DNA from 2 places in the Protofrankia sp. BMG5.30 genome. Region 1 is predicted to be linked to the other one. Evidence: predicted binding sites of a transcription regulator. Region 1 holds the regulator's gene; the other holds the start of a gene.
The links. The regulator LexA, encoded in region 1, represses DNA repair genes until DNA is damaged. The targets are predictions, from matches to a motif close to CGAACNNNNGTTCG.
Positions count from the first base shown of each region.

Region 2: the regulator LexA is predicted to act here: its motif matches at 2,387-2,400, upstream of BL254_RS04195 (SAV_6107 family HEPN domain-containing protein).

Region 1 covers NZ_MOME01000011.1:96,249-104,408, reverse strand. The annotation lists gene BL254_RS07195 (EAL domain-containing protein) at 1-701, opposite strand, end outside; gene miaA (tRNA (adenosine(37)-N6)-dimethylallyltransferase MiaA) at 767-1,681, opposite strand; gene lexA (transcriptional repressor LexA) at 1,699-2,448, opposite strand; gene BL254_RS07180 (LysM peptidoglycan-binding domain-containing protein) at 2,744-3,046, shown strand; gene nrdR (transcriptional regulator NrdR) at 3,210-3,671, shown strand; gene BL254_RS07170 (vitamin B12-dependent ribonucleotide reductase) at 3,740-6,649, shown strand; gene BL254_RS07165 (amylo-alpha-1,6-glucosidase) at 6,684-8,090, opposite strand.
Region 2 covers NZ_MOME01000008.1:126,253-131,706, reverse strand. The annotation lists gene BL254_RS04200 (methyltransferase domain-containing protein) at 129-893, opposite strand; gene BL254_RS04195 (SAV_6107 family HEPN domain-containing protein) at 1,783-2,289, opposite strand; gene BL254_RS04190 (GNAT family N-acetyltransferase) at 3,135-3,782, shown strand; gene BL254_RS04185 (hypothetical protein) at 4,520-4,768, shown strand; gene metF (methylenetetrahydrofolate reductase [NAD(P)H]) at 5,154-5,454, opposite strand, start outside.

The sequences.
Region 1 (8,160 bases):
GCCAGCCGGGACGCCATGACCACGCTGTCGACGCCCTCGGCGGTCACGACCATCTGCCGCCGGTGGGCCAGCGTGATGATCGAGGCCAGGACCGCCTCGCCCTCCAGGTCCCGCTGCATCGCGTGGAGGAAGCGGCCGTCGATCTTCACCATGTCCAGCGGCAGGACGTCGAGGGTGGACAGCGACGCGTACCAGGTGCCGAAACCGTCGACGCCGATCGCTGGTCCGAACGAACGCAGCCGGGCCAGCAGCCGGGGCACCCCGACCCGCGCGAGGCCGAGGGTCTGCTCGGTGAACTCCAGCCCGAGCGCTCCCGGTGGCAGCGCACGTCCGTGCATGAGCTGTTCCACCTCGATCGCGAAACCGGGCCGGGTCAGCTGGTCGGCGGTCACGTTGACCCACAGCCGGGGTGGGCGGATCGCGGTTCCCGCGGCCATTTCGTGCCATGTCCGGGCCTCGGCCACGGCGGTGCGTAACACCCAGCGGCCGACCTGGTCGGACAGGCCCGCGGCCGCGGCGGCCGGCATGAACTGCGACGGGTTCATCAGCCCCCGGTCGGGATGGTGCCAGCGCAGGAAGGCCTCCATCCCGGGAACCGACCCGGTGCGCAGGTCGACCTCGGGCTGGTAGTGCAGTTGTAACGACCCGTCGTCGAACGCGGCACACAGGGCCGGGACGAGGTTCAACTCGATCGCGGTCACACATGTCTCCAGACGACGGGTGTCTCCAGACGACGGGAAGAACGGGCCACGGACCCGCCGCACGTTCAGGCCGGGTTGACCATGCCCGCCACCTGCTCGACGTCGGGACGGTCMAGCCAAATTATGCGAGGATCGCRCCGAAACCACGACCTTTGTCTACGTGCCAGTCGGCGCGTCGCGGCAATTGTCGCGAGCCGGGCCGACTCGGCCGAATCGAGCGCGCCGTCGAGCCAGGCGAGAACCTGGGCGTAGCCCAGCGCCCGGGAGGCGGTGGGGCCGTCCCGCAGGCCCATGCTGACGAGGGCGTGGACCTCCTCGATCATGCCGGCGGCCCACATGCCGGCCACCCGGTCGGCGATCCTCGCGTCGAGTTGAGGATGGTCGATGCCGATCTGGACCGCGTCGTAGACCGAGCGGTGTTCCGGCAGGGAGGCGGTGAAGCTGCCGGTGAGCTCCACCACCTCCAGCGCGCGCACGATACGGCGGCCGTTGCCGGGCAGGATGGCGGCGGCCGCCGCCGGTGCCCGCGCGGCGAGATCGGCGTGCAGCGCGGCCGGGCCCCGCTCGGACAGCTCTCGCTCCAGCCGCCCCCGCACGGCCGGGTCGGTGCCGGGGAAGGCGAGGTCGTCGAGGACGGCCCGGACGTAGAGCCCGGAGCCGCCCACGAGCACCGGCGTGCGGCCGGCGGCCAGCAGACCGTCGACGACCTGTCGGGCCAGCGCCTGGTAGGACGCCACGTCGGCGGCGCGGGTGACGTCCCAGACATCGAGCAGGTGGTGGGGGACACCGCCGCGTTCCGCCGGCGGCACCTTGGCGGTACCGATGTTCATCCCGCGGTAGAGCTGCATGGAGTCGGCGTTGACGATCTCACCGTCCAGCTCGGTGGCCAGCGCGATCGCCAGGTCGCTCTTGCCGGCCGCTGTCGGCCCCACGACAGCCACGACCCGACCGGTGCGGTGCCGGTCGACACCTGTGCCCATGCTCCCTCCCGGGAGGATCAGACCCGGCGAAGGACCGCGACGATCCGGCCGAGGATCGTCGCGCTGTCACCCGGAATGTCAGCATAGGCCGGATTCTGCGGCTCGAGCCAGACGTGGCCGTCACGACGGCGCAGTGTCTTGACCGTCGCCTCGCCGTCGATCATCGCGGCGACGATCTCGCCGTTGTCCGCGACCGGCTGCTGGCGGACGACCACCCAGTCGCCGTCACAGATCGCGGCGTTGACCATGGAGTCCCCGACGACCCGCAGGGTGAACAGGGTGCCCTCGCCCACGATCTCGCGGGGGAGCGGGAAGACCTCCTCGACCGCCTGCTCGGCGAGGATCGGCCCACCCGCGGCGATGCGGCCGAGGACCGGCACGTAGRCCGCCTGTGCGGGGCCGTCCGTCGACGAACCCGCCGTGAGTGTACCGACGCCGGGGGCCTGGCGTGCCACGGGGCGTACCGGTGCCTGTGCGGAGAGGACCTCCATGGCCCGGGGGCGGTGCGGGTCACGGCGCAGGAAGCCCTTCTCCTCCAGCGTCTTCAGCTGGTGCGCGACGCTGGACGTGCTCGTGAGCCCCACCGCATCGCCGATTTCCCGCACGCTCGGCGGGTAGCCTCGGCGCTCGACAGCGTCGCGGATCACCTCAAGCACCTTGCGTTGGCGGGGGGTCAGGCCCGCGGCGTCCGCCGGCCCGTCCGGCAGGTCGCGCACGGAGCCGCGGGGGGGCCGGCCACGGCGGGTGCGGTTGTCGTCGGTGGTCATCCCTGCCGTACTCCTTCGTTGTCGGTCATGGCAGACTTACGCTCCCGGCATATCCGACGTTTTGCCGTGAACCGGAGCYGCGGCCACGACCTGGATCTGACCTGGATCTGACCTGAATCTGATCGCTACGACCGTAACCGTCGCGGCCGGATATCTCAAACGTCTGTTCGAGCGTGTCACGACGATTCCGTCGGGGCCGTGCAGTAMAAACTCGACCAGGCGTTCGATCGAACGGATGTTCTTTGATCATGTTGTTGGAAGTGGTACGTGCTGGTGGAAGTTGGGGAGGTGGACGATGCGGGCGTCGGCTGAGCCTCCGTTGCGGCTGACCGGGCGGGGCCGGGTTGTCCTGGTTGTCCTGGTTATGCTGGTGTCCTGCCTGGTGCTGTCCGTGGCCCGGGTGACGTCGTCGGCCGCGCCGACCGGGGACGACCGGCCGGCGCGCGTCCATGTGGTCCGGTCCGGGGAGACGTTGTGGGGCATCGCCCGCGGGCTGGCTCCCGACGGTGACACCCGGGTGGCCGTGGCCCGTCTGGCCGGCCTCAATCGGCTGGAGACGACCGATCTCGTCCCCGGCCAGACGCTCCGCCTGCCGTGACAGGTCCTCGTGACGGGTCTGTCATGACGGGTTCGCTGTGACGGATTTGTCAGGAGGCTCCACACACTGGCCAGCTTGCCAGGTCGTAGTGTCCGGTCCTAGTGTTGACCACAACATCTTGTAGTTGCATGGCTGTGAGTTGACAAGATCTTGGGGGTTGTGCGTGCGGTGTCCGTTCTGTCGACACCCCGACAGCAAGGTCGTCGACAGTCGGGAGGCTGAGGAGGGCGCCGCGATCCGTCGCCGCCGGTCGTGCCCGTCCTGCGGCCGTCGTTTCACGACGATCGAAGAGGCGTCACTGCGGGTCATCAAGCGCAGCGGTGTCACCGAGCCGTTCAGCCGCGGGAAGGTGATCGCCGGCGTGCGGCGGGCATGCCAGGGGCGACCGGTCCAGGCGGACGCGCTGGCCCGGCTCGCCCAGCTGGTCGAGGACACGTTGCGTGCCTCGGGGGCTGCCGAGGTCRCCTCGGACGAGATCGGCCGAACGATCCTCGGACCGCTGCGGGAGCTCGACGAGGTCGCCTACCTGCGGTTCGCCTCGGTGTACCTGTCCTTCGAGTCGCTGGAGGACTTCGAGGCGGYGATCGCCGATCTGCGCGGGCGGGCCGACCGGTCGCCGTCGTAGCCACRCACCCCGACACGACAGACAGCTGGTGAGGAACACCATCCGACCGACGCCAGACGAGGAGCGCCATGACCGACAACCGTGGCACGAAAGCCAGCAAGACCGCCACCAAGGCCGCCCCCAGGGCCACCGGCCTGAAGGTGCGACGCGTCAACACCTCGCCGGGTGTCCACCCTTATGACGAGGTCACCTGGGAGCTGCGGGACGTCGTCATGACCAACTGGCGCGACGGCTCGGTCAACTTCGAGCAGCGCGGGGTGGAGTTCCCCGACTTCTGGTCGGTGAACGCCACGAACATCGTCACGAGCAAGTACTTCCGGGGCGCGCTCGGCAGCTCCGCCCGCGAGCGGTCCCTGCGTCAGCTCATCGACCGGGTCGTGCGCGCCTACGGCGCGGCCGGCACCGAGCACGGGTACTTCGCCTCGCCGGCGGACGCCGAGATCTTCGAGCACGAACTGACCTGGATGCTGCTGCACCAGGTGTTCAGCTTCAACAGCCCGGTGTGGTTCAACGTCGGCACGTCCGCGCCGCAGCAGGTCTCGGCCTGCTTCATCCTCTCGGTCGACGACACGATGGAGTCGATCCTCAACTGGTACCGGGAGGAGGGGCTGATCTTCAAGGGCGGGTCGGGCGCCGGGCTGAACCTGTCGCGTATCCGATCGTCCAAGGAGCTGCTGTCCTCGGGCGGTACCGCCTCGGGCCCGGTGAGCTTCATGCGCGGGGCCGACGCCTCGGCCGGCACGATCAAGTCGGGCGGCGCGACCCGACGGGCCGCGAAGATGGTCGTACTCGATGTTGATCATCCGGACATCGTTGACTTTGTCGAGACCAAGTCCCGTGAGGAAAGCAAGATCCGTGCGTTGCGGGACGCCGGCTTCGACATGGACCTCGGCGGCCGTGACATCGTCTCGGTGCAGTATCAGAACGCCAACAACTCCGTCCGGGTGACGGACGAGTTCATGCGGGCCGTCATCGACGACGCCGACTTCAACCTGCGGGCCAGGCTCGACGGGCGCACGGTCGAGACCATCTCGGCCCAGTCGCTGTTCCGCACCATCGCCCAGGCGGCCTGGGACTGCGCGGACCCCGGGATCCAGTACGACGACACGATCAACGACTGGCACACCTGCCCGGAGTCCGGTCGGATCAGCGCCAGCAACCCCTGCAGCGAATACGTGCATCTGGACAACTCCAGCTGCAACCTGGCGTCGCTCAACCTGATGAAGTTTCTGCGCAAGGACCTCAGTTTCGACGCCGACGCGTTCGTGGCGGCCGTTGAACTGATCATCACCGCGATGGACATCTCGATATGCTTCGCGGACTTCCCGACACCGGAGATCACCCGGGTGTCCCGGATGTTCCGCCAGCTCGGCATCGGCTACGCCAACCTCGGCGCGCTGCTGATGGCCACCGGCCGCGCATACGACTCCGAGGGCGGCCGGGCCATGGGCGCGGCCATCACGTCGCTGATGACCGCGACGGCCTACCGCCGTTCGGCGGAGATCGCGGCGGCGCTCGGGGCCTACGACGGCTTCGCGCGCAACACCGACGCCCACCGCCGGGTGATCCGCAAGCATGCCGCCGCCACCGACGCCGTCCGCACGGTCGGGACCGACGACGCCCGCGTGCTCGCCGTCGCCGCCCGCGAGTGGGAGCGTGCCCAGAGCGTCGGGGAGAAGCACGGCTGGCGCAACGCCCAGGTCAGCCTGCTCGCCCCGACCGGCACGATCGGCCTGGCGATGGACTGCGACACCACCGGCATCGAGCCCGACCTCGCGCTGGTGAAGATGAAGAAGATGGTCGGCGGCTCCAGCATGCGGATCGTCAACCAGACGGTTCCCGCCGCGCTGCGCGCTCTCGGCTACGCCGAGGAGACCATCGAGGCGATCGTCGAGTACATCGCCGAGCACGGCCACGTCATCGACGCTCCCGGCCTGCGCCGCGAGCACTACGAGGTCTTCGACTGCGCGATCGGGGAGCGGGCCATCACCCCGATGGGGCACATCCGGATGATGGCGGCGGTCCAGCCGTTCCTGTCCGGCGCCATCTCCAAGACCGTCAACATGCCCACGTCGGCCACGGTCGAGGAGGTCGAGCAGATCTACCTGGAAGGGTGGCGGCTCGGCCTGAAGGCACTGGCGATCTACCGGGACAACTGCAAGGTCGGCCAGCCGCTGTCGGACCTGCGCGGCGCGAAGCGGTCCGCGAGCGGGGGCGCGGGCGAGCAGACGGCCGCGCAGCCCGCTGCCGCGCCGTCCGGTGAGCACCGCCCGGTCCGGCGCCGGCTGCCGAAGATCCGCCAGTCGCAGACGGTCTCCTTCACCGTGGGTGGCGCCGAGGGGTACCTGACCGCCGGGTCGTATCCCGACGACGGGCTCGGCGAGGTCTTCATCAAGATGTCGAAGCAGGGCTCGACCCTCTCCGGCGTGATGGACGCGTTCGCCATCGCGGTCTCGATCGCGCTCCAGCACGGCGTCCCGTTGGAGACCTACGTCCGCAAGTTCATCAACATGCGCTTCGAGCCGGCCGGCATGACCGACGACCCGGACGTGCGGATCGCCCAGTCGGTGATGGACTACCTCTTCCGCCGCCTCGCCCTGGACTACCTCCCCGAACAGACCCGCGCGGAGCTCGGCGTCCTCAGCGCGCAGGAGCGGGCCCGCCAGCTCACCGGCCAGCACGGGGGAACCGGCCCGGCGGACGCGGTCGAGACAGCCGACCCGGAGGTGGCCGAGGTGGCCGGGCCCGACGTGGCCGGGGCAGCGGTTGATGCCGGGGCCGTCCACACCCACCAGGTGGGCCTGCCCACGACGCTGGAGGTGCGGGGCGCGATGCCGCGCAGTGTCCCACCGGGTGAGGCGCTGTCGGCCCAGAACGTGGTGGACGCGCCACTGTGCTTCACCTGTGGGGTCACCATGCGTCCCGCGGGCAGTTGCTACGTGTGCGAACAGTGCGGTTCCACCAGCGGCTGCAGCTGATCGCTCGGGCCGGTTGACCCGGCGCGGCGGCCGGTCAGCCGCCGCGCCGGGTCAGGTGCTCTCCGTCGTCCGCGCCCGTGCGGGCGGACGGCAGGTGGTGAGCGGCTTTCCGGCCGTCGAGCAGGTCCAGGAGCAGGGCCGCCGTCCACGAGAAGTGGTTGCTGCCCACCCCGGTGCCGTCGAACGGCGAGTAGTACTCGTACAGGCCCTCGGATCCCGCGATCATCGAGATCGTGCCGGCGCGCAGCCGTTCGGCGAGGTCGCCGCGGCCGGCGCGGTCGAGCCCGTCGGCGAGCAGCCAGTTCATGTTCACCCAGACCGGGCCCTGCCAGTAGCAGCGGGGCTGGAAGTCGGGATCGTCGGTGGGGGTGCTGGCGATGCCGTGGGCCGGCCAGAACCGCCGCGCGGTCATCCGGCTGACAAGGTCCTCGACGCTGTCAGGGGGCACGACACCGGCATACAGGGCGAGGAAGCCGGCGACCGTGGGTCTGCTGATCAGCCGGCCGGAACGCGCGTCCCGGCTCCAGTACATGCCGTCGGCGAACAGGGTGGGCAACGCTGCCCTGGTCCGGCGGGCCGAGCGCAGCAGCTGGTTGGGCAGCTGTTCGCCGATGTCGGCGGCGATGTCGCGCAGGTGGTCGTTCGCGCGGGCGAGAATCGCGTTGAAGGCGACGTCCTGTACCAGCGGGACGCGGGAGGCGCGGATCCGGCTGAAGTCGTAACGGGCGTCGCGTAGCTCCCCGACCAGGTGGTAGAGGGTGAACAGGTCGGTGGCGGACAGCCGCTGGTCGGACGGGACCTCCTTGTTGTCCCGCCGCAGGGCGTCGAGCGCGCCGTCCCCGTTGAGCCGGCGGATGAGCTTCAGGGGGATGGGGGCTGCCCTGCGAGTGAGCTCCATCCAGGCGGGGGTGTTGTCCATCCCCGACTCCCACGAGTGGACCAGGGTGACCAGCCCGGTGTCGTCGGGGTCACGTTCGCGGTACAGCCAGCAGTGGTAGCGCAGCAGACCCGGGTAGATCGCCCGGTAGAACTCGCGGCGCCGGGCCGGGTCGAACACCTCGCCGACGCGGACGACGGCCTCAGCGATCATCGGCGGCTGGGTGACGCCGGTCGTCTGCACATGCTCCGGGCCGCCGTCGACGAGATCGGAGCGCCACCGGTCGGGCCCGGCGTGGTAGCTGCCGGAGCCGGAGAAGATGACGTGCGGAATCATCCCGTTGGGCCACTGGCCGTGCAGCAGCGAGAGGATTTCCCGGCTGGCCCGTTCGGGGTCGATGTGCCGTAGCCCGATGGCGATGAAGCAACTGTCCCACAACCACTGGTGCGGGTAGAGCGTCGGAGACGGTCGGGTCGCCCCACCCAGATCGTTGTCCCGCAGTACCTCGATCGCGGACGTTCGGAGTTCGGTGAGCACCTCGGACGGCAGAGCCGACGATGACATCGTGTGAGGGTACCGGGGCCGGTGGCGGGCAGCGCCGGAAGCTCGTGACACTCTCGTGATCTCACGTACT
Region 2 (5,454 bases), on a different contig from region 1:
CTCGCCGGCCCATCACGCCATCAGCCATCGCGGTGGGCCCGCAGGAACCCCGCAGGAACATGGTCGGGTGTCCGCCACGCATAGTCATGCCATCTGGTCATGCCGCCTGATCGTGTCGTCGGGTCACGTCATCGGCTGTCGCGGCGGTGGGCCAGGACATGCAGGTGAGCCGCAAGATCCCGAAAGGGTGCCCGGGAGGATGCGGCGATCTCCAACTGGAGCAGCCGCTCCGCCGCGGACGGATCCGCGTCCACGGCGGCCGCGGGCACCAGATCGGCGAACACCCGCACCCCGTGGACCGCGATCACATCGGCTCCGGCGTCGCTCACCATGCGTACCAGCGTGCCGCCGTCGAAACGGCGCGCCCGGTCAAAGCCGCCACAACGTCCACCGGGATCGGCCAGCGCATGCTGTGCCTCGGCGAGCCTGCCGGCGAGCACACGGGCGAGGACGACCGCCGCCCGGTTGGCGGCGACAACGCTGAGCAGCCCACCTGGACGCAGGGCTGCCACTGCCGCGGTCAGCGCAGCGACGGGTTCGTCCACCACCTCCAGCACGGTGTGACACAACAGCACGTCCGAACGGCCTACTCCGACGATCTCCGGCAGGACGGAAAGATCTCCCTGACGCGCCGTCACGAGATGTCTGACCCCGTGCTCCGCCGCCCGGTGGTCGAGCGAGGCGAGCGCGTCCGGGCTGGGATCCACCACGGTCACCCGGTGCCCGCGCTCGGCAAGCGGCACCGCGAACCCACCACTGCCGCCACCCGCGTCCACCACGTCGAGTGTGCTGCCCGCTCGCGCAGTCACGGTGACCAGTGCGTCCAACAGCCCCCGCCAGACCACGGCCTGGCGCAGATCTCCCCATGTCACCGGACGACTTCTGACGGCCATGCCGTACCTCCTCGGCGCCCCGGAGGCCTTGAGCCCCTCAACGACCCGGGGACCTGGACCTCCCCGGGCCATGCCCGCTGGAGAGTTCTCGCGAACCTCGCAACGAGATGAGCGACGCCAGGGCGATCAGTGCCAGGGTGATCAGCGCTGAGGTTGACGGCGCCGGGCGGCCAGCGTCAGGTGACCAGGTTGGGGTAACCAGCGCCAGGGTGGCCACGACCGCCTCGGGTTCATCGTCCTTCACGCATCACGCACTGGCGCGTCTCTCTACGTGCATCTTTTGCGCTCTCTCGCGCATCTCGCACGCCGGTAGCCGGTCTCACGCCGGCAGCCGGAAACCGATGGCGATGCCGGCCACGAGACCCCCCAGGGACAGGCCGACCAGTTGCAGCAGCCAGCCCGGCGGCCGCCGTCGGTCTCGCCGCGTGACTTCGCGGATCCCCACAGGCACGTCCGATGACACCACCCCGTCGACAGCCCGGAGACCATGACCTCCGACGGAACGGAAAACCCACGCTTTTTCTGCCTTCGGCCCTCTGGTCAACCCTTCGGGCATCGATCGCGTGGTATCCCCAGCAATGACTGAATTCATCCGAATGACCTACCGTCGTAATCAAGACGCTCACCAATGGCCACCGATAGTGAACGCCTGATCTACGATACGCAAAACGATCTACATGGATCTCGCAACAACCGACGGGCAGAAGCCTCTGTTCGCGCACAGGACGACATCCGGGATCCCCCGGCAAACAGGACCAGCATCTCCCGACAACGAGAGGTAGCTCTTCCAGCGGTCAGGATCAGCCCGTTCAGGGGCCACAAGGGTGAACCCGCGTCATGACCACACCCGGCGTGCGCACAGCTCCGCATCCTGGCCTTTCCACCCCGTTCACACCCCGGCCTTCTCCGGTGAGCAGGTCACGCCGACAGGCGGGACGCAACTGACGACCGTGGCCGTCAGCGCCGGCTGGGACGGTAGGCCCAGCGTTGTTTCCGCCACCGCGAGGAACGTCTCCGCCTGCCGGAGCAGGTCGTCGGCATCCCGGACACCGACCACGGACAGGCCCGCCTCGGCGGCCGTCCTCTTGGCCGCACCGGCCGCGAAGAACTGTGCCCACTCCGCCAGTTCGGGCGCCACTCGTGCCAGCAACTGCCAGACGCTGACGGGCCGGCCGCGGTGACCGTGCCGGGGGCGGGCCCGTTCCACGAGAACAGCGGCGGCGGCCCGCAGCGCCGCCAGGTGCGCCAGGGCGTACCGCTGCCCGGGAGTTCGGGCGAAGCTCGCTTCGTCGAGTCCGTGATGCGCGGCCATGAGCAACTCGTCGCGGGAACGACGAGGCAGCCCCGCGAGGGGGACCGGGATTCGAGGCTGTCGATCTACGGCCTGCCGACTCATGACCGCTCCCTCCGATACGACGACATCACTACATGGCTCAACCGCATGACGATCTTTCGCATGGCCATCTTTCGCATGACGGTCTACTCCAGTAAGTCGAACATATGTTCGACTTACTGGAGTAGTAAACCTCACCCGTCCTGAACCGTCAACGTTGTCGAGGGGTACGGCTGCGTGGCATCGTGGCCGCCACCGTGTGGCCATTACCGTGTGGCCGCCGGCTCGGCCCGCCGGCGGGCCGAGCCGCTGACGTCGTCGAAAGCCACGGCCGAAGCAAGCCCCCGGGAGTTGGCGGCCGGGCGCCAACTCCGGGGGCGGCGCCCAGAACTCCGCGTGGGCGTTGTCGTCAGGTGCCTGGGCGGCCCGCGACCGGACAAAGCCGGTTGACCGGGCAGCCGGCGGCATCGACAGCCGTTCGTCGATGCGGTCACCGGCTCCGGGTCGGCGCACGCCGCCCGCCCAGCCAGGGATCACCCAAGCGGCCACCCATCCGGCAAGCGGCAAGTTGTGCCGCGGCGGTCCCGCCCGGCCCGGATGCGTGCTCGCAACGGCGAGGACCGGGGCGGAGCTCAGGCCACGTGGGGCTCAGACGCCGAAAACACCCCGAGCCACCAGGAACATGCGGCATTCGGCACGGTGCGGCCGCACCGCACAAGGTTCGCCTACAGGTCTTCGTCCGGACCGAGTCGGGCGCAACGCCCCGAGCACCCGTTATCGTCAGTGACCTTAGATGGTACAGGGGACTGACCCGGCCCAGGCGTGGCCGGTAATCGACGCGGGTAGACAGGCCACCCGGGCAGGCAGCCTGCCCGAGGCAGGAACGGAAGCGCGAGGAGGCAGGCTTGGTGGAGAACATCAGGCTGGTCCGCTGGACACCCGCGCGGATGCGTGCCCGGCTGACCGATGTCATCGCCGTCTACAAGGCCGCCTTTCTGGACTTCCACGAGCCCGACCCGGCGCGGGCGGCGATCGAACGGACCATGCACGCCCGCCGGCACGCCGACCGCCGGGATCTGCGAGCGGTCGCGGCTCTTCTCCCCGATGAGCGCCTGGTCGGCTTCACCTACGCCCTRCCGGGGCTGAAGGGGCAGTGGTGGCACGACGTCGTCAGTGACGCGCTGGGACCCGAGGACGCCGTGACCTGGCTCGGCGACTGTCTGGAGATCGTCGAGTTCCACGTCCTGCCGGAGTTCCAGGGCAGGGGGGTGGGACGCAGTCTGCTGCGGGAACTGCTGCGGGAGGCACCGGAACAGACAGCCGCGCTGTCCGCCCTGGAGCTGCCCGACAGCAGGGCCCGACGGTTGTATGCCAGCGAGGGTTTTGTTCCGTTACTGTCGAATTTTCAGTTTCCGGGAAGCTGGATCGAATACGCGGTGCTGGGTAAGCGCCTCACGCCGACCGACCCGGCCCGGGAGCAGCCTCCGTCCCCTTCGGCCGAGCAACGGCCCGCCCACGACTCCGGCGGCGACCACCGGCAGGCCCGCGCCATCTGAAACTCCCCGATGACGTTCGTCCCGTCATGCACCCTGCCACACCTCACCCTGCCATGCCCGCAACCATGCCGGCGCCCGCCACCCAGCCTCCACCAACCATGCCCGCAGGTAGCAATTATTCCTGTACGGACAATTTCCGTCTCGTGCTTCGATCGGCATCCGGCCAGTCGTAGGTGGAAAGCGCTGTCATCACGACGGAATCCACCTACGGGCGCGCAGGCCGTAGGTGACAACCTGCGTGACACCAACGGTTTTCACCTACGGCTTGCGGTCGCGTCGGGCGCGGTGGCGCCGATGACGGGATCGATGAATCGCGATCAGTGACGATCGGTGACGACTGTCGCCAGCCGGGCGGGGACAGCGGACCGCCGCAACAGGCCCACGGGGCGGTGAGACGCCGGGTCGGCCAGGCAGCGGAGGCAGGAGGCAGTGAGTGAACGGTGCACGGACGCTGTGACGTGAATACCGGCGCAGGACGCGGGGCAGTGGCGGGGCATCGCCTCGGCGATGATCATCGTCATCTTCGCCGGCGCCGGGGGCCCCGTACGGGCGTTTCGTGGGAATATGACTGCCATGTAGGTCCGACCACGTCTTGCGACAGCTTGCCCGGTCGGCACCGGGGCGGTCATCGGAGCATCATGCCTGCTGCGTATCGTTCCGTCGTCTGATGACGACCGAGACTACCGACAACCGTCAGCCCTTCGAGGGCCGCCAGGGGGCGGCCGCAGGAGACACCGGTGACCAAGCATGCACCACTGGTCGTGGAGACACTCGACGACCTCGACCCGACAGCGGTCTTCAACACTGAACGCGACCAGGTGGTGGTCGCGGTACGTATCACCCCCRTGTTCGGCACGCTGGACCTCAATCTGGTGGCGGCCGTGGTGGACGCGGCGAACCTGGYCGGCTTCGCGCTCGTGCGCGAGCAGCCCTTCCGGGACGAATGGCTGTTGTGCGTCTTCGACGCCTACGAGGACAACGACTGAAGATCACAGCAACGATGGGACGGCTGGAAGAACCCCGTGGGGGAAGCGCGATCCCCGCGGCCGGTGGCCCAGGGATCACCATGGCTGGCAGGCCGGTACGCCCGACGCGTCCGGACAGCCGACAGGTGGGGATGCCAGGCAAGCGGATGGGATCAGGCGAGACGGGGACGGGGACGACAGGTGGGGGTGGGGTGCGGATGGGGATGGGAGATCCGTAAGCGGCTGACGGGCCACGGCGTCCGACGCGGCTCCCCGGCCGGCGGCGCCCGCATCATCCGCACGGCCAGGCGAGCGTGAACGCCGAGGCCAGCGGTGCCGGCAGGAACAGGTGGAACAGCCTGGCGCGGTCCGGGCCCGGGCCCGACGAGTCATCGCCGTGGCGAAGTCATCGCCGTAGCGAGTGGAACACCTCCCGCGTCGCGGTGGAACGGTTCAACGTGATGAAGTGGATACCGGGTGCGCCACCGGCGAGCAGCTTCTCGCACAGGTCGGCGGCGACCTCCACCCCGACCGCCCGTACCGCCGCCGGATCGTCGGCCACCGCGTGCAGCCGCCTGGCCAGGCCCGGGGGGAACGCGGCCCCGGACAGCTTCGCCATCCGCTCGATCTGCGCGACGTTGGTCACCGGCATCACACCGGGGATGATCGGCGCCTCGCAGCCGAGCCGGCGGACCCGGTCGACCAGC